Regions from separate parts of the Anaerobacillus sp. 1_MG-2023 genome, predicted to be linked through region 1. Evidence: a T-box and tRNA genes for the amino acid it is inferred to sense, from the RefSeq annotation. Region 1 holds a T-box; the other holds one or more tRNA genes.
The links. The T-box of region 1 lies ahead of tyrS (tyrosine--tRNA ligase). A T-box ahead of a tRNA ligase gene usually reads a tRNA of that ligase, here a tRNA-Tyr.
Positions count from the first base shown of each region.

Region 2: it has a tRNA-Tyr gene. The T-box ahead of tyrS (tyrosine--tRNA ligase) is inferred to sense a tRNA for this amino acid. The anticodon was not compared.

Region 1 covers NZ_JAUORD010000001.1:641,489-644,982, reverse strand. The annotation lists gene hemH (ferrochelatase) at 1-887, shown strand, start outside; T-box leader at 1,018-1,241, shown strand; gene tyrS (tyrosine--tRNA ligase) at 1,299-2,546, shown strand; gene Q4550_RS03400 (FixH family protein) at 2,585-3,340, opposite strand.
Region 2 covers NZ_JAUORD010000002.1:423,908-427,401, reverse strand. The annotation lists gene Q4550_RS06070 (ATP-binding protein) at 154-855, opposite strand; gene Q4550_RS06065 (PAS domain-containing protein) at 785-1,465, opposite strand; tRNA gene Q4550_RS06060 (tRNA-Arg) at 1,600-1,673, opposite strand; tRNA gene Q4550_RS06055 (tRNA-Gly) at 1,765-1,838, opposite strand; tRNA gene Q4550_RS06050 (tRNA-Gln) at 1,843-1,917, opposite strand; tRNA gene Q4550_RS06045 (tRNA-Tyr) at 1,922-2,006, opposite strand; tRNA gene Q4550_RS06040 (tRNA-Met) at 2,024-2,100, opposite strand; tRNA gene Q4550_RS06035 (tRNA-Arg) at 2,115-2,191, opposite strand; tRNA gene Q4550_RS06030 (tRNA-Leu) at 2,200-2,284, opposite strand; gene kynU (kynureninase) at 2,447-3,494, shown strand, end outside.

The DNA.
Region 1 (3,494 bases):
ATAAAGAAGAGGATATTGAACGTTATTACACACATATTAGAAGAGGCCGCAAGCCATCTGACGAGCAGTTAAAAGATCTTCAGGACCGTTACAAAGCAATCGGTGGAATATCACCACTTGCCAAAATTACGGAAGATCAGGCGAGAGGGCTTGAAGCTCACCTTAATGAAATTCAAGATGAAATTGAGTTTAAGCTTTATATCGGATTAAAGCATATCGAACCTTTTGTAGAAGATGCGGTACAGCAAATGCACAATGATGATATTGAAGAAGCTGTTAGTATTGTGCTGGCGCCTCACTTCTCTACATTTAGTATCAAATCTTATAATGGACGAGCAAAAGAAGAAGCTGGAAAGCTAGGTGGTCCAGTTATTCATTCTGTTGAGAGCTGGTATGATGAGCCTAAATTTATCTCTTATTGGGCGAAGCGTATTAAAGAGATATTTGAGGGAATGGCAGACCAAGAACGCGAGAAATCAGTCCTAATCGTTTCCGCTCACAGTTTACCTGAAAAAATCATTGCTAATGGAGATCCTTATCCAGATCAATTGAAAGAAACGGCAGATCTTATCGTAGCAGAGTCAGGTGTGAAGAACGTGGCGATTGGTTGGCAAAGTGAAGGGAACACTCCAGATCCATGGATTGGTCCAGACGTACAGGATTTAACAAGAGATCTTTATGAAAAACAAGGTTTTACATCGTTTGTTTATGCTCCAGTTGGATTCGTAGCCGATCACTTGGAAGTATTATTTGATAACGACTATGAATGTAAAGTTGTAACAGATGAAATCGGTGCAAATTATTATCGACCAGAGATGCCAAACGCACAGGAAGAATTCATTGATATTCTTTCAACTGTCGTGTTAAAAGAATTGAATAAACAATAATGAAAAAGAACGCAGCCTTGCAAAGCTGCGTTCTTTTTTTGTGAGAAATTCCTAACTGCTCTTGAAGAAACAAATTGACAACTAGCGTAAAAGAAGATAAAGTAATGAGAAATTCATGCATCGTAAATAACAATAGGCTAGGAAGAGGAAGCAGTAGCGTGTTATGACGAGTAGTGTCAGAGAACCAGTGGTTGGTGTGAACTGGTACAGTCTAACCGTGAATTACCCCTCAGAGCCTTCTTGATGAACAGAGTGATCTAATTAGTCAGGAACGGGAAAACCGTTATCGTATTCGAGCCGGAAGAAGTTATTTCTTCAATCAGGGTGGTATCGCGTGTAAGCCACGTCCCTACTATATAGAGAGGGACGTGGCTTTTTATATGAAATTTAATAATTAGGAGGTCGACAGGAATGAACTCAATCATGGATCAATTAACAGATGAACAAAGAAAGGAAATGGAAAGGCAATATGCGGTTTATACACATGGAACGAGTCAAGTCATTCCTGGAGATGAACTTAAGCATAAAATAGCCACTTCGATTATTAAGAATCAGCCAATTAAAGTGAAATTGGGTCTTGATCCTTCTGCGCCAGATGTCCATATTGGTCACACCGTTGTGTTAAATAAGTTAAGGCAGTTTCAAGAAAATGGCCATATCATCCAACTCATTATTGGAGACTTTACAGGTAAAATTGGTGATCCTACTGGAAAATCAACAGCAAGAGTGCAGCTTACGGATGAAGAGGTGAAACGAAATGCTGGAACTTATCTTGAGCAGTTTGGTAAGGTTCTTGATCAAAGCAAAGTGGAGCTCCACTACAATGCGGCGTGGCTATCTGAACTAAAGTTTGAAGACGTTATTGAACTCGCTGGAAAAATAACGGTTGCTCGTTTACTTGAGCGCGATGATTTTGAAAACCGAATGAAGGCGAATAAGCCTGTTTCGCTTCATGAGTTCTTTTACCCTTTAATGCAGGGCTATGATTCTGTTCATCTTGAAAGTGATATTGAGCTCGGTGGAAATGATCAGTATTTCAACGTTTTAATGGGGCGTCACCTTCAAGAGCAGTTTGGAAAAGAGAAGCAAGTTGTCTTAATGATGCCTCTTCTAGAAGGATTAGACGGGGTTGAAAAAATGTCTAAATCCAAAGGGAATTACATTGGAATTACAGAGAAGCCATCAGAGATGTATGGAAAAGCGATGTCGATTCCTGATGAGCTGGTCGTCAAATATACCGAATTAATCACGGATCTATCTCTAGAGGAAAAGCTTGCGCTTCGAAAAGAAATTGAACAAGAAGAAATCCATCCAAGAACAGCTAAAATGAATCTAGCTAAGACGATCGTTCGCATGTTTCATGGACAAAATGCTTCTGAAAAAGCAGAAGTGGAGTTTCAACAAATCTTTCAGCAAAAGCAGCTTCCAACCGATATTGAGGAAGTCATATGGGATGGAGATCGAATGGTAACTGTGCCAACATTGATCGCTAAACTAGGCATGCTACCTTCAACAAGTGAAGCTAGACGAATGGTGAAGAATGGCGGTATTAAGCTAAATGAGGTAAAAGTAACAGAAGTGAATGAGGAAATTGAAGTGAAAAATGGATTGGTCATTCAAGTGGGCAAAAGAAAATTCAAGAAAATAAAACTAGCATAGTAAAAATCCTCCCCCTCGAATAGAGGGAGAGGATTTTATTATTCTGTAATGGTGACACTTTCTTCGGTATGTTCATGAAGACCTTCATCGTTCTCTACATGGATGGTAAAGGTGTAGTCACCAGCTTCTTTAAAAGAAGTCACTCCTTCGTATTCGCCATCCTTCATTTCTTCAGCGTCAACCCACTCAGCTTTTTCTTCATCTACTTTCGAAATTTCAAAGCGAACGTCAGCGCCAGTTAAAGCTTCTTCGTCTTTTTGAAGATGTACCATGAACGAAACATCTTCATTCGCTTTCATCTCTTCGGGCTTCATAAGATGGATGGATACGTCGCTTTCGTGTTCGTGCGCGTGTTCATCAGTTTCAGAAGCAGCTTCTTCTTCAGAACCGACCATAATTTCATTTTTCGGCATCGTATGTAGATCACGAGCTGTCACGTGAGATTGAACGAAGTATTTACCAGCATCGTCGAGTTCCTTTTCAGCAGTATAAACGCCTTCACCATCATGAGAAGCTTCGATCATTTCACTATCTTCTTTAGAGCCTTCTTTCCATACTTCAAACATAACTTCGTCAGCATCGTCTACCTTTTCATCACCCTGAGTAACAGTGGCGGAAAATGTAATTTCTTCCCCTTTTTCTGCTTTTTCAGGAGTATCTAGTGCAACATCAAGCGTTTCGACCTGAGATTCCTCTGCCGTCGAGGCGTTAGACTCATTAGCATTATCCTGTCCGCACGCTGCTAGCACCATAGAAATGCTAAGGATAGATACCCATGATCCGATTTTTTTCATAACATTTTTTCTTCCCTTCATTCCTTACGTCCATTTCTGAATAAACAGTATGGCCATTTCAGTAATCTTGTAAACCTTATTCCACACTTCAATAGTAAGAAAGTTCTGATCTAATCTCAAGGTTAATTCGCGAATAGTTGTGTCAAGCTGACGA
Region 2 (3,494 bases), on a different contig from region 1:
CAAAAGAATCACACCTAAAAAAGTCTTTAAAAGTGAATAAACACTATTATATTATAAGTATCGTTCGGTTTTCCTAATTTTCAGCCATGTTCGCTCATACTATTGCATTTTGATTTTGGCCCATTCGAGTGAAATCTTCGTTTCACTCGCCTTTCATTCCGATAAGTGATGATCTACCGAAAGACGAGGTAGCTTCATTTCAAATGTAGACCCTTTCCCTTCTTCACTCTCAATTAATAACTCTCCTCCGTGTTGTTCTATAATCTTCAAACACACTGATAACCCTAGCCCAGTACCACTCTCTTTTGTTGTAAAAAATGGTTCCCCTAGTCGATCAATATCTTCTTTAGAAATGCCTGCTCCATTGTCGGTAATCCTCACAGATATAAACATCTCTTGAACATCCATACTCAAATGAAGATATTTCGATTGTTCCATATGACTCATTGCTTCAATAGCGTTTTTCATGAGATTAATGCATACTTGCTTCATTTCGTTAGGGTTAGCAAAAACAACCGCTTCTTCATCCCCAAAACTCGTTTGTAATGTCACATCGTTCAATAGAGCATTAGACTCAATCAAGGCCGAGACCTGCTTTAATAAACTTTTCATTTCAACATTCGTAAATAACGTACTATGCGGCTTTGCTAGTGTTAGAAGTTCACTTAGCACTAATTCGATACGTGATATTTCTGAAAAGATTATTTCAAAATACGGCATAGTGGATTCCTTCTTCTCAAGCAGTTGAAGAAATCCTTTTACTGATGTTAGAGGATTCCGAACTTCATGAGCAATGCCAGCGGCCAGCTGTGCAGCTGATGCTAAATTTTTCAGATTTAACCGCAAGGGCTTCATTTGTTTTAAGCAATCGCTCTTCTGATTGCTTTCTAAAGGTTTTATCCTTAATCGTTCCGGTCATTCCTTCAAATCTTCCTTTAGAGCTATATTCGTATTTAATAAAGACCTCACACCAGACGAATCCCCCGCCTTTTTTCTGAACCCTGAATTCAAATACTTTAGAATTACTGGCGCCATCCTGGAATCGAGATAATTCTTTATGTAAATTCAGCCGATCATCTGGATGTATATAAGATAAGCTGTATGTGCCTAATGATTCCTGAACGTCGTAACCAGTTAACTCTCCCCACGCTTGATTCAACCAGATCCAACTACCATCTATTCCAGTTTGAAAAACAACTTCGTTTAAGCTGTTTATGACACTATTATAGTTTTCTGATAGTTTACGATATTTTTCCTCACTATCTTTTAATTTGGACAGAAGTATGACAGAGCGATCATAATATGACGAGTACCACCAAACAATTACCATAACTGAGATCGTAAAGAATATGTCCATTAACCAATTGATTTTAATTTCATTAACAGAATAAAGCCAATAATCCCATAATAAAATCGCTATAAAAAACGTTACAACAGATATAATTCTTCCTTTATATCGCTTCATTTCGTCACCATTTCCTAAGTGATATATTAATTACTAGTTTATTGGAAATGGAGCGTATGTGCAAACACACATGTGCCATTAATAGGATAAAAAAACTCCTTGAATAAGTCATCTTATTCAAGGAGTTATAAGTATGCGCCTTAGAGGATTCGAACCTCTGACCCACAGCTTAGAAGGCTGTTGCTCTATCCTACTGAGCTAAAGGCGCACGATATGAATGGTATTTCATCTCAACAAAAGTATACCATGATTAAAATCAGGTTGTGAAGTAGCTTTTAAAACTCTTCTACAATATGTAATGGAGCGGGTGATGGGGATCGAACCCACGACATCAGCTTGGAAGGCTGAGGTTTTACCACTAAACTACACCCGCAAAATGGCTGGGCTAGCTGGATTCGAACCAACGCATGACGGAATCAAAATCCGTTGCCTTACCGCTTGGCTATAGCCCAATCATGGTGGAGGGGGACGGATTCGAACCGCCGAACCCTGAGGGAGCGGATTTACAGTCCGCCGCGTTTAGCCACTTCGCTACCCCTCCATGATGAAATTGTAATATGGTAGCGGCGGAGGGGATCGAACCCCCGACCTCACGGGTATGAACCGTACGCTCTAGCCAGCTGAGCTACACCGCCACTTAAATTATGTATGGTGCGCCCGAGAGAAGTCGAATCCCTAACCTTCTGATCCGTAGTCAGACGCTCTATCCAATTGAGCTACGGGCGCAAAATATATGGTGCGGGTGAAGGGACTTGAACCCCCACGTCGTAAGACACTAGATCCTAAGTCTAGCGCGTCTGCCAATTCCGCCACACCCGCATATGTTGTGTATCAGCGACGTTTAATAATATACCATTGAACCATTTGAAATGTCAATCATTATTCTAAAAAAATGTAGAAAGTTTCTTTTGAAGAGAGTGAAAGCGTTGACATGCTCTTCTCCCTCTCATACGATAAGTTGTAGAAAAGGAGCTGTTACATATGAGTTTATCACAGTCCATTACATGCGCAAAAGAATTCGACAAGAAAGACCCTTTAGCCCATTTTCGTGATAAGTTTTACTTAAATCCAAATACGCTATATTTCGATGGTAATTCACTTGGTCTACTATCAAAGAATGCAGAAGCCTCCCTTCTTCGATCTCTTGATGACTGGAAGCAACACGGAATTGATGGCTGGTCTGATGGTAAGCAGCCCTGGTTTTATATGGCAGAAAACATCGGCGAGATGTCATCAACGCTAATCGGTTCACATGCTTCTGAAACAATTACTACCGGTTCAATTACAACTAACCTTCATCAAATGCTCGCTACTTTTTTTAAACCTTCAGGAAACAAAACAAAAATACTAGCCGATTCTTTAACATTTCCATCTGACATTTACGCTATTCAAAGTCAGCTTGAACTCCATGGATTATCCCCAGAAACTAATTTAATACAAGTTCAGAGCCGTGACGGAAGAACAATCCTAGAAGAGGATATCATTGAGGCCATCGATGATACTGTAGCCCTTATTCTCCTCCCTTCCGTACTTTATCGGAGTGGACAATTACTAAATATAGAAAAAATCACACAAGCAGCCCATTCTAAAGGGGTAATCATTGGCTTTGACCTGGCTCATTCAATCGGAGCCATTCCTCATAAACTTCACGACTGGAACGTTGACTTCGCGGTTTGGTGTACATACAAGTACTTAAATAGCGGCCCTGGTGGTGTAGGTGGACTTTTTGTGCACGAAAATCACCTTGGCAGACGACCCGGCCTTGCTGGATGGTTCAGTTCCAAGAAAGAAATGCAATTCGATATGAGTCATACGCTTACTCATGCTGAAACCGCCGGCGCATTTCAAATAGGCACTCCCCACATTTTTAGTATGGCTCCTTTAATAGGAGCTCTGGAATTGATGAACGAAGCTGGCATAGATGCGATTCGAGAAAAATCATTGTCTCTTACCAACTATTTAATGTGTCTTATTAAAGAAAATCTTGCTGAAGATGGTTTTACGATCACTAATCCATCAGAAGATGATC